Regions from separate parts of the Loktanella sp. F6476L genome, predicted to be linked through region 2. Evidence: riboswitches for the same ligand, from Rfam matches in the RefSeq annotation. Region 2 holds a riboswitch; the other holds the start of a gene.

The links. Region 2 has a riboswitch for glycine ahead of MWU61_RS11085 (D-amino acid dehydrogenase). Riboswitches for the same ligand answer to the same signal wherever they lie in the genome.
Region 1: another riboswitch for glycine. It lies ahead of gcvT (glycine cleavage system aminomethyltransferase GcvT); the one in region 2 lies ahead of MWU61_RS11085 (D-amino acid dehydrogenase).

What each region holds. Positions count from the first base shown of each region.
Region 1 is NZ_JALKAR010000001.1:601,966-607,537, reverse strand. Features, by position in the region: gene gcvH (glycine cleavage system protein GcvH) at 1-253, opposite strand, end outside; gene gcvT (glycine cleavage system aminomethyltransferase GcvT) at 272-1,393, opposite strand; glycine riboswitch at 1,555-1,640, opposite strand; tRNA gene MWU61_RS03075 (tRNA-Thr) at 2,053-2,128, opposite strand; gene MWU61_RS03070 (iron ABC transporter permease) at 2,156-3,826, opposite strand; gene MWU61_RS03065 (hypothetical protein) at 3,909-4,784, shown strand; gene MWU61_RS03060 (DUF2312 domain-containing protein) at 4,796-5,053, opposite strand; gene MWU61_RS03055 (hypothetical protein) at 5,183-5,398, shown strand; gene MWU61_RS03050 (TIGR01244 family sulfur transferase) at 5,458-5,572, shown strand, end outside.
Region 2 is NZ_JALKAR010000005.1:8,389-13,960, reverse strand. Features, by position in the region: gene MWU61_RS11090 (hydantoinase B/oxoprolinase family protein) at 1-2,607, shown strand, start outside; glycine riboswitch at 2,769-2,861, shown strand; gene MWU61_RS11085 (D-amino acid dehydrogenase) at 2,894-4,144, shown strand; gene MWU61_RS11080 (SPFH domain-containing protein) at 4,185-5,075, shown strand; gene MWU61_RS11075 (hypothetical protein) at 5,077-5,349, shown strand; gene MWU61_RS11070 (orotidine 5'-phosphate decarboxylase) at 5,478-5,572, opposite strand, start outside.

The DNA of each region.
Region 1 (5,572 bases), on a different contig from region 2:
TCGCAAGGGCGGGATTGTCCGCAAGCGCACTGTTCACTTCGACGATTTCACCATCAATCGGAGCCATAATATCGGACGCGGCTTTGACGCTTTCGATCACGACAATTTCTTCGTCTTTGGTCACGGTTGTCCCGACATCAGGCAGTTCAACAAAGACAATATCACCCAGTTGGGTCGTGGCGTGTTCGGTGATGCCAACGACAACAATATCGCCTTCAGGGCGCAGCCATTCGTGTTCTTCAGTGAATTTCATGTATCTTCTCCGGTTCGTTTAGCGTTTGAAATTTGCAGGTGTGAAAGGAAGTGCGGCGACCGTCAGTGGCAATCTTTTGCCGCGCAGTTCGCCATAGACGGTTGTTCCTAGGTCAGCCTGTGCGACCGGCAGGTAGCCCATCGCCACAGGTCCACTGACAGTCGGACCAAAACCACCGGATGTGATCGCCCCAATCGGCGTCTCGTCCTCAATATGTGCAAACAGCGGCACGCCCTCGCGCATCGGTGCGCGTCCTTCGGGCAGCAACCCCACCCGTTTGCGGTCCGCCCCGTCAGCCAGCTGGGCCAAGATGACGTCAGCGCCTGGAAACCCACCAGCGCGATCACCGCCACTGCGACGCACCTTTTGGATGGCCCAGTTCAGTGCCGCTTCAGTCGGGGTCGTGTCCGTATTTATATCGTGCCCGTAAAGGCAAAGCCCGCCTTCCAATCGTAGACTATCTCGCGCACCAAGCCCAATCGGAGCCACGTCGTCATGCGCTAGTAGCGTTTGCGCCAATGTCGCGGCCTGTGCGGCGGGAACTGAAATCTCGTACCCGTCTTCACCGGTATAACCCGACCGCGACACCCAACAATCCCCACCTGCCAGCGACGCCGTGATCACATCCATGAAACGCATATCCGCGACCTTTGGATCAAGGGCTGCCAACACTGTTTCAGCGGCAGGCCCCTGCAATGCAATTAACGCACGATCCGTAACTTCGGTGACGCTGACATCGTCTAGCTTGGACTTGAGGTAAGCAATATCATCCCGTTTGCAGCCTGCATTCACGACCATGAAGATTTGATCACCCCGATTGGCAAGCATCAGGTCATCCATAATCCCGCCCGTGTCATTCGTTAGAAATCCGTAACGTTGACGATCCGGGGCTAACCCAAGAACATCGACAGGTATCAACGTCTCTAAGGCCGTCGCGGCGGCAGCATAATCCGCCCCCTTAATGATCACCTGCCCCATATGACTGACGTCAAACAATCCAGCTTTGGTGCGGGTGTGCAGATGTTCTTGCATGACGCCCATCGGGTATTGAACAGGCATCGCATAGCCCGCAAACGGCACCATCTTGGCGCCAAGCGTTTCGTGAAACTGATGTAGCGGGGTTTGCAATAGATCAGACATCGTAAGCCTCTTATCAATAACGGCCATCTCGATATGCTGATATCGCACGGCACCACTCTGGCACGAAAGCACTGCTTTCGCCTGTGATGCCCCCTCTGTCCGTGTGCCTGAGATTGCTATCCCTTCGGCGGGCACATTGCGTGCCACTCTCCAGAGTATTCGTCTCAACGTCGGTCCGTTTGCCTGAGAGTTTCCGGGGCGGTTGCTCCTTCGGCACCAACTTTGCTGGTTCTCCCGACGTCAAGTGCGGGCACTTTCACGTTTTCCGTGACAACAGGCAAGAGGTTATTTTGGTGATTTTGAGCCGAGGTGGTAAGTCTCGTTTTCACGAACGACAGACTGACACACCAAACACGAAATCGAATTGGGAAATGAACGGCCAACCCGCAGCACCAAACTTTTATTGCATAAGATTGCCCCCGTGGCTATCGCATGCCAAGCCAGATGAAAGCTTTCAGGAAATGCTATTCCGTTTTCACTATTTTCATAGACATTGGCGCTGAAGACATCACTTTCCCGACTCGGGATACCCCCAATGGCACCCCCAAACTGGGGGTATCGCATCAAACGCCGCTGGACGGCATCGGACAAACGATATCGACAAAACCTTTGTATGTAAGGCCTAACCGGATGTCATTGGATAAAACTGGATGATGAAATGGTGCCCCCACACGGACTCGAACCGCGGACCTACTGATTACAAATCAGTTGCTCTACCAGCTGAGCTATAGGGGCACTGCGGCTGCTTTTAGAAAAGGATTCTCACCTCCGCAACCCCTCTTTTTGCGCTTTCGCAAGAAAAATGACTGCAAGCAATCCGACGCAGGTAATCATCAGTGCTGCGGGTGCGGCTTCACTGATATTTTCGAGCGATGCCTTCGCATGGACGCGGGTCGCCAAAGTGTCGTAACTAAAGGGTCTTAAAAGCAAAGTAGCCGGTAATTCCTTCACCGCGTCCACGAAAACCAACAGCAAAGCTGACCCGACAGAGGCCCGCATCAAGGGCAAATAAATACGTTTCAAAACGCCGCCTGATGACTGTCCAAGCGACCGTGCAGCCATCGGAAGGCTTGGTGACACCCGACCGAACGCTGCGTCAGCTGTCCCCTGCGCGATCGCGAAGAATCGCACAACGTAAGCAATGACCAAAACGCCGGCTGTTCCCGTCACCAACAGCCCCGGATCTCGCCCCGTCAACGCCAGCACCGCGTCCGCGAAACGGTTATCCAGTGCCGCCAGTGGCACCAAGATGCCCAACCCCAGCACAGCCCCCGGTGCCGCGTAGCCAATCGCCGTCACTGGCATCAGCAACCGTGGCAGTTTTCGCCGCGACAGACGGACCCCGTACACCATGAACAGACCGCCCAAGACTGTCAGGATCGCGGCCAAGCCTGCGACGGTGACAGTATGCAGCAACGCCTTGCGCAATCCCGGCGCTACCCATTGTCCCGCATCCAACGCATGAGACGTCAAAACGGACACAGGCAACACGAAACCGATCAAGATCGGCAACAGACACACCGAAAACGCGAACGCCCCCTGCCCGCCTGAAAGCTGTGTTAACGACACTGGCCTCTGACCACGGGCCGAGGCGAAGAATTTGCTACGGCGGCGGCTTAGCTTTTCAAGCGTCACAAGAAAAACGATCATCCCCAGCACACAGGTCGCCAGTTGCGCCGCTCCGCCAAGGTTCCCGCCCTGCAGCCAAACCGTAAAAATCCCAGTCGTCAGGGTTTGCACGGCAAAATAATCCACAGTGCCGAAATCATTGACGGTCTCCATCATGACAACAGCTACGCCAGCGGCAATCGCCGGGCGCGCAAGCGGCAGGCCTACGCGGAAAAACCGCCCCAAAGGACCAACGCCCAGGGCGCGGGCAACTTCAAACCCTGCCCCCGATTGTTCGCGGAATGCGGCGCGCGCCAGCAAGTAGACATAAGGATAGAGCGATGCTGACAAAACAATGACCGCGGACGATCGCGTGCGGATCGCAGGAAAGGCGTAGTCCGCCGCGTTTTCCCACCCCATCAAGTCACGCAACGCAGATTGGACGGGCCCCGCGTACTCCAAGAAATCGACCAAGGCGTAGGCACCAACATAGGCCGGAACGGCCAAGGGCATCAGCAACGCCCATTGCAACCACGACCGACCCGGAAAGCGGTACATCGCCACGACCCACGCGGTGATTGTACCGACCACGGCAGTCAACGCACCAACGCTAAGCATCAAGATGACTGTATTGCGCAGATATCGCGGGAATGTCGTCGATATCAGATGCGGCCAGATGTTATCGGTCGGCGTCAAAGCAAACCAGACAACGGCTGCAATCGGCAAAACAACCAAGACGGCGATGATAAGGGCACCCATCGACCAGCGATCGATCCCACGACGATTTGCCTTCAGCGGCAATAACTGACGGATTTGCTCAGACATAAAAAGCCGATAGCTGAAAGCAGTTTAACTGTCCAGAAATTGGACTATGATAAACGGACGCAATACCAAAGGCCCGGATCACATGGAAATCGTATATCACATCGGTGCAAACTGCACGGACGAGGATCGTCTGCTTAAATCGTTGCTACGCAACGTCGATGTCCTGTCCCAAGATGGGGTCAAGGTGCCGGGTCCAAGCAAATACAGACGGCTTATCCGCGAAACAATCCAAGGGTTGGATGGGGCGACGCCCGCGCCAGAAACGCGGTCCATCATGCTCGATGCGATCCTTGATGATGAACCGACAGAGCGGCTAGTTCTGTCAAATTCGAACTTTATCTGCATCCCCAATCGGGTGTTCGATAAGGGCGTGTTCTATGCTTTGGTGGAACCGAAGGTGCGCGGATTGCTTCAGCTGTTTCCGGGGGATGATATTGAACTGTGCATCGCCCTGCGCAATCCGGCGACATTCATTCCGGAAAACTTTTCGAAATCGAAGTTTGACGACCTCGGGACCTTCATGCGGGGGATGCAGCCGATCGACGTCCGGTGGTCAGATGTGATCAAACGCATCCAATACGTCGCGCCGCGTTGTAGGCTATCGGTTTGGTGCAACGAAGATACGCCGCTGATCTGGGGCCGCTTGATGCGCGAAATTGCAGGCGTTCCAGATAGCGTACCATTGATCGGAACTTACGATCTGCTGGCGACGATTATGGAAAAAGAAGGCATGCAGCGGATGAAGGGGTATCTGAAAAACAATCCGCCCCCCACGCCGCAGCATGAGCTCAAGATCATTCTCGCGTTTTTGGACAAATATGCGCTGGATGACGCGCTAGACGAAGATATCGACCTGCCGGAATTTACCCACGCATTGGTTGACCAATTGTCTGACCAATATGATGCGGACGTCGATTTCATTCGGTCCATGCAGGGCGTGAACTTCATCACGCCCTAACAAATGACGGATTACATGCCCAATGCGGCCATGTACATTTCCATGACGGCTTCTTCTTCGGCCAGATCGTTTGCGTCCCGTTTGCGGATCGCGATTAGCTTGCGGATCACCTTGGTGTCGTACCCACGGCCCTTTGCTTCGGCCATGATTTCTTTTTGGCCGTCAGCGATGTCTTTCTTTTCGGCCTCAAGGCGTTCGTAACGTTCAATGAACTGGCGCAACTCTTGGCCGGCAACGGTGCTGGCGGTATCGGAAATAACGTCGCTCATGATGGTCTCCTCTGGGCGTCACAAATAAGGCGTATCGCCCTTCCCTAGCGACCCGCGCCCGGCATCGCAACCCTTGCAAGCGCAGGCCGCGAGCGTTAGGGCTGCCCCGGTCAAACAAAGGGGAATACGATGGAATGGTTGGTATGGATCGGCGCTGCGATCTCGATGATTGGGCTGGTCGGAATCGTCTATAGCATCGTCGCCGTAAACGCGGCCCGCAAAGCGGGCTTGGACGATGACGCGCTGCGGCTCAAACTCACCAGCATCCTGCCGATCAATATAGGGTCCCTGCTGTTTTCGATCTTAGGCCTAATGATGGTCGTCATGGGCGTGTTGCTGGGGTAACGCACGATTGGACCCTCTTGCGACTAGACCTTCGCAGTCAGGCCTTCTAAAAGACGCGCATGGATATTCGTCAGATCACACCGACCTACGCTGTCAGCCCGCAAATCGCGCCTGACGATTGTGCAGCCATCGCGGACGCCGGATTTAAGGCAATCATTTGCAACCGGCCCGACA
Region 2 (5,572 bases):
GCAGCGGGCGGTGGGTCGATCTGTACATTCCGCGATGGGCGTTTTCAGGTTGGGCCGGAAAGTGCTGGCGCCGATCCGGGGCCTGCCTGTTACCGCCGTGGTGGTCCGCTGACCGTGACCGATTGCAACGTGATGCTGGGCAAGCTGTCGCCGGATCATTTCCCTGCCGTGTTTGGCCCCAAGGGTGATCAACCGCTGGATCGCGATGCTGTGGTGGCAAAGTTCGTTGACCTCATCGAAACGGTGACGCAAGAGACCGGAGAGAACCCTGGCACAGCCGAAGAAATCGCGCGTGGTTTTCTGCGGATCGCGGTCGACAACATGGCCAACGCGATCAAGAAGATCTCGGTGCAGCGCGGGCATGACGTGACGGGCTATACGCTGCAATGTTTTGGCGGTGCTGGTGGTCAACATGCGTGTCTGGTCGCCGATGCGCTGGGCATGAGCCGCGTGTTTGTGCATCCGCATGCAGGTGTATTGTCTGCCTTCGGGATGGGATTGGCTGAAATCAGGGCGTTGCGTGAGGTGCAATTGGATGCGCCGCTTGAAGATACTGACGCCGCGAAGGCTGCTTTGACCGCGTTGCGTGACGAAGCAGAGGCTGAAGTTTGCAATCAAGGTGTGTCCGACATCACGACCGAAGCCCGCGCGCATCTGCGGTATGACGGATCACACCAACCGCTTGAGGTGCCGTTTGATACGCCCGCCGCCATGCAAGCCGCGTTCGAGGCAGCACACCAACAACGGTTCGGTTTCACATCGCCAGAACGTGCCATTGTCTTTGATATGATCAGTGCAGAGGCGATTGGTGGCGCGGTCACGCCGCCTGCGCCGGTTGTGTCTGGCGGCACGACGGCGGCCCCGATTGACCATACGCCTGTGGCGTTTGATACGCAGATTGATGTGCCGCTTTATGATCGGACGACGCTTGGTGTCGGCGCAAAAATCCAAGGCCCCGCGATTGTGTTGGAACCCACGGGGACCAACATGATCGAACCCGGTTGGGCCGGTGCAATTGATGATGCTGGCAACCTGATCTTGACCCGTGAAGGGGCCGCACATCGTCCGCCTGCCGCTGGCACAAAGGCCGACCCGATCGTGCTAGAGGTCATGTCGAACCTGTTCATGTCTGTCGCGGATCAGATGGGGGCCACGCTTGCGAATACGTCTTGGTCGGTGAATATCAAGGAACGGCTCGACTTTTCTTGTGCTATTTTCGATGCGAACGGTGATCTGGTCGCGAACGCGCCGCATGTGCCTGTCCATCTTGGGTCAATGTCCGACAGTATTAAAACCGTGATGCGTCTGAACCCTGACGCGGCAGAGGGCGACGCATATATGCTGAATTCGCCCTACAACGGCGGGACGCATTTGCCGGATGTGACGGTTGTGACGCCTGTATTTGTTGATGGGAAAGCCGCGTTCTGGCTCGGGTCGCGCGGGCATCACGCGGATATCGGTGGGCGCACGCCGGGGTCGGGACCGCCTGACAGCACGCATATCGATGATGAAGGTGTGCTGATTGATAACGTGCAGCTTGTGCGCGGCGGGCGGTTGCTGGCGGATGAGGCTGAGGCCGTGCTTGCGTCGGGTAAATACCCGTGCCGTAACATCCCGCAAAACATGGCTGATCTGAAAGCCCAAGTTGCGGCGAACGAGACAGGCCGCCAGGCGCTGCTGAAAGTCTGCGAAACCTATGGACCGGACGTTGTGACCGCCTACATGGGACACGTGCAGGATAACGCTGCCGAATCCGTGCGGCGCGTGATTGATACGCTCGAAGGCGGCTCGTTTGATTACGCGATGGACGAGGGCCAGCACATCAAGGTCAGCGTGACCGTGGATCGCGAAAACCGCCAAGCCACTGTCGATTTCACAGGCACCAGCGCCCAGCATAGCGGCAATTACAACGCGCCGTTTGCGGTTTGTCGGGCCGTGGTGCTGTACGTGTTCCGCACGTTAGTCGGCAGCAATATCCCGCTGAACGAAGGGTGTTTAGAGCCGATCACGATCATTACGCCCGAGGGTACGATGCTGAACCCGAGTTACCCAGCGGCGGTGATCGCGGGCAATACGGAAGTGTCGCAAGCCGCATGCAACGCGCTGTACGGGGCGCTTGGCGTGATGGCCTGTTCGCAGGCGACCATGAACAACTTCATCTGGGGCAACGACGATTTCCAGAACTATGAAACTATCGCGGGCGGGACAGGCGCAGGGCCGGGGTTCGAAGGGTGTGATGCAGTGCAAACCCACATGACGAACACGCTGATGACTGATCCCGAGATTTTAGAGAAACGGTTCCCCGTGCGGCTGGATACCTTTGGGATCAGGGCGGGGTCCGGTGGCGTCGGCGAATATCGGGGTGGCCATGGCGCATTGCGCGAATTGACGTTCCTGGCGGATGTGACCGTGACGACGCTATGTTCGCATCGGGTCGTGCCGCCGTTCGGGGCGAATGGAGGCGGTGATGCTTTACCGGGCGAAAACAGCGCGCGGATGCCGGATGGGAAAGTTGTGCGGCTGAAGGGGAACGACGAGATTGATCTGCCTGCGGGGGCAACGTTCATCTTGAAGTCACCGGGTGGTGGTGGATGGGGCGCAGTGTAAGTTTTTGCAAATTTGCACAAGTTCATGAGTTGAATTCATTTGATCGGAACGAAAGTTTCCGATACGAAACACGCATGACGTCCGCACCGGGAGAGCCGGTTGGGTCCGTCGCCGAAGGAGCAACCGCCCCGGTCACTCTCAGGCAAATGGACCGGTGCAGGGCATAACACGCCGAAGAGAGACCTTAGATGGTCCGCCGAAGGAGCAAGCCCAGATTGGGTGAATCTCTCAGGTCCAAAGACGGCGGGGGCACGACGCGACAGCGTCCAATGGCGGAGATTTTGCCATGCCTCATATTGCGATCCTTGGTGCCGGCATCACTGGTGTCACCACTGCTTATTCCCTTCATAAACGCGGCTTTGACGTCACCGTCTATGACCGACAGCGTTATGCTGCGATGGAAACCAGCTTTGCCAATGGCGGTCAGTTATCTGCGTCGAACGCCGAAGTTTGGAACCAATGGTCCACGGTCCTGAAAGGGATCAAATGGATGTTGCAGGCCGACGCGCCGCTGTCTGTGAACCCGCGTCCGCAGTGGCACAAAATCTCGTGGATGGCGGAATTTCTGGGCAATATCCCGCGCTACAAGGCGAACACCATCGAGACCACCAAGTTGGCCGTTGCCGCTCGCGCCGGGCTGACCGAGATGGCGGATCACACTGGTGTTGATTTCGATTTCAGGCCTGCGGGTATCCTGCATTTTTATAAGACTCAGAAAGACCTAGATCACGCGCGGCGCGTGAATGGATTGCTGGCGCAGGGTGGGCTGACACGCACAGAACTGACACCGGACGAGGTGCTGGCGAAAGAACCTACGCTGCGCGGCGATATCCTTGGCGGGTTCTGGACCGAAAGCGATAGCACGGGCGACATTCATAAATTCACGGTTGGTTTGGCGGATTGGCTGAAGCGGCAAGGGGTGACGTTCAAGCTGGGCCATGCGGTTACGGATGTGCGGTCTGACGCTGATGCGGTGACGATCCGTGCGCAGAGCGAGGATCGTTTTGACGGGGTTGTCGTGACGGCTGGTGTCGGATCACGTGCGATCGCGAAGAAACTGGGCGACCGTGTAAATGTCTATCCTGTGAAGGGCTATTCGATCACGGTGAACCTGCCGGATGCGGTATCGCAGGCCGGTGCGCCGAATGTGTCGCTATTGGATGATAAAGCGAAGATCGTGACATCGCGGCTTGGTGTTGATCGGTTCCGCGTTGCGGGGACGGCCGAATTCAACGGTGAAAACCGCGATATTCGGGCGGATCGGGTAAAACCGTTGACCGAATGGGTCGAAACGCATTTTCCCGATGTCAGCACGGAAAGTGTTGTGCCGTGGGCGGGCCTGCGTCCGATGATGCCAAACATGATGCCGCGTGTGGGTCGTGGGCGGTCTGAACGCGTGTTTTATAACACCGGTCACGGCCACCTTGGTTGGACGTTAAGTGCTGCTACTGCGGACCTGATTGGTGGGACTGTTGCGGATGCGTTTCAGAAGCCACAGATCGGCACAACCCTTAGTGGTGAATTGAAAATGGGCTGACAAATGCCTATGTGGATACCAATTACAAAAGGGTATCCACATGTCATTTGAAGACGTTGTTCTTGGTTTATTGGGCGAAAATATTGTTTTTGTCTTGCTGGCGATCTTTATCGTCGTCTGCATTCTTGCTGGCGTGCGGATCGTGCCGCAGTCTGAAAAGTTTGTCGTAGAACGGCTGGGACGTTTGCGGTCCGTGCTTGGGCCAGGGATCAACTTTATCGTGCCTTTTCTGGACCGTGTGCGTCACAAAGTCAGCGTTCTGGAACGCCAGTTGCCCGCCATGACACAAGACGCGATCACGTCTGATAACGTGTTGGTGCAGGTCGAAACATCCGTGTTTTACCGGATTATCGAGCCAGAAAAGACAGTTTACCGTATCCGCGATGTGGATGCCGCGATTTCCACAACAGTCGCAGGGATCGTGCGGTCAGAAATTGGGCGGATGGAGCTGGATCAGGTGCAAGCAAACCGTGCCACATTGATTGACGCGGTGCGTGCGCAGGTTGCGCAGCAGGTTGATGATTGGGGTATCGAAGTGACGCGTGCCGAAATTTTGGACGTGAACCTTGATGCGGCGACCCGTGCGGCGATGTTGCAGCAGTTGAACGCTGAACGTGCACGTCGTGCGCAGGTGACCGAAGCAGAAGGTCTGAAACGTGCGGTCGAATTGCAGGCGGATGCGGATCTTTATGCCGCTGATCAGGCCGCAAAAGCACGCCGCCTAAGCGCGGATGCCGAAGCATATGCAACCCAAGTGGTTGCTGTGGCGATTGCCGAAAACGGGTTGGAAGCGGCGCAGTATCAGGTCGCACTGAAGCAGGTCGAAGCGTTGAACGCGCTGGGTGCCGGTGAGGGTAAGCAGACAATCGTACTGCCAGCCAACGCACTAGAAGCATTCGGTAACGCGTTTAGTATGTTGAAAGGGAAGTAACATGTTGCATGAACAATGGTGGGTTTGGATGTCGGCAGCGCTGTTGTTGGCAACTGCCGAAGTGATCATTCCCGGTTACATCTTCTTAGGCTTCGCGATGGGCGCATTTGTTGTCGGTGGGCTGCTGTTGGTCGGGTTGGCTGGGCTCAGCTTGCCTATCACGTTGGTCGTTTTCGCCGTCTTGTCGCTGGCCGCCTATCTTGGTTTGCGCTGGATGTTTGGTTTGAAAACTGGACAGGCCACGTTTTTCGACACGGATATCAACGACAACTAATCCCGACGCCGTTTCCCCATAAAAAAGCCCGACGCGTAAAGCGCCGGGCAGGGGATGGTCGTACCGTGGGAGGCAGCTTTGCGAGGGGGACAGGGCAAAAGCTATCGGTCGACCGGCAGGGTAAACTTTTAGATGTGGGACATCAGGTCTGGGCTTGTGTCGGACATCCGCATCGCACGGCGTTTCAGGCCGTCGCGCACTTGGTCCATGTCCATCGTCACCG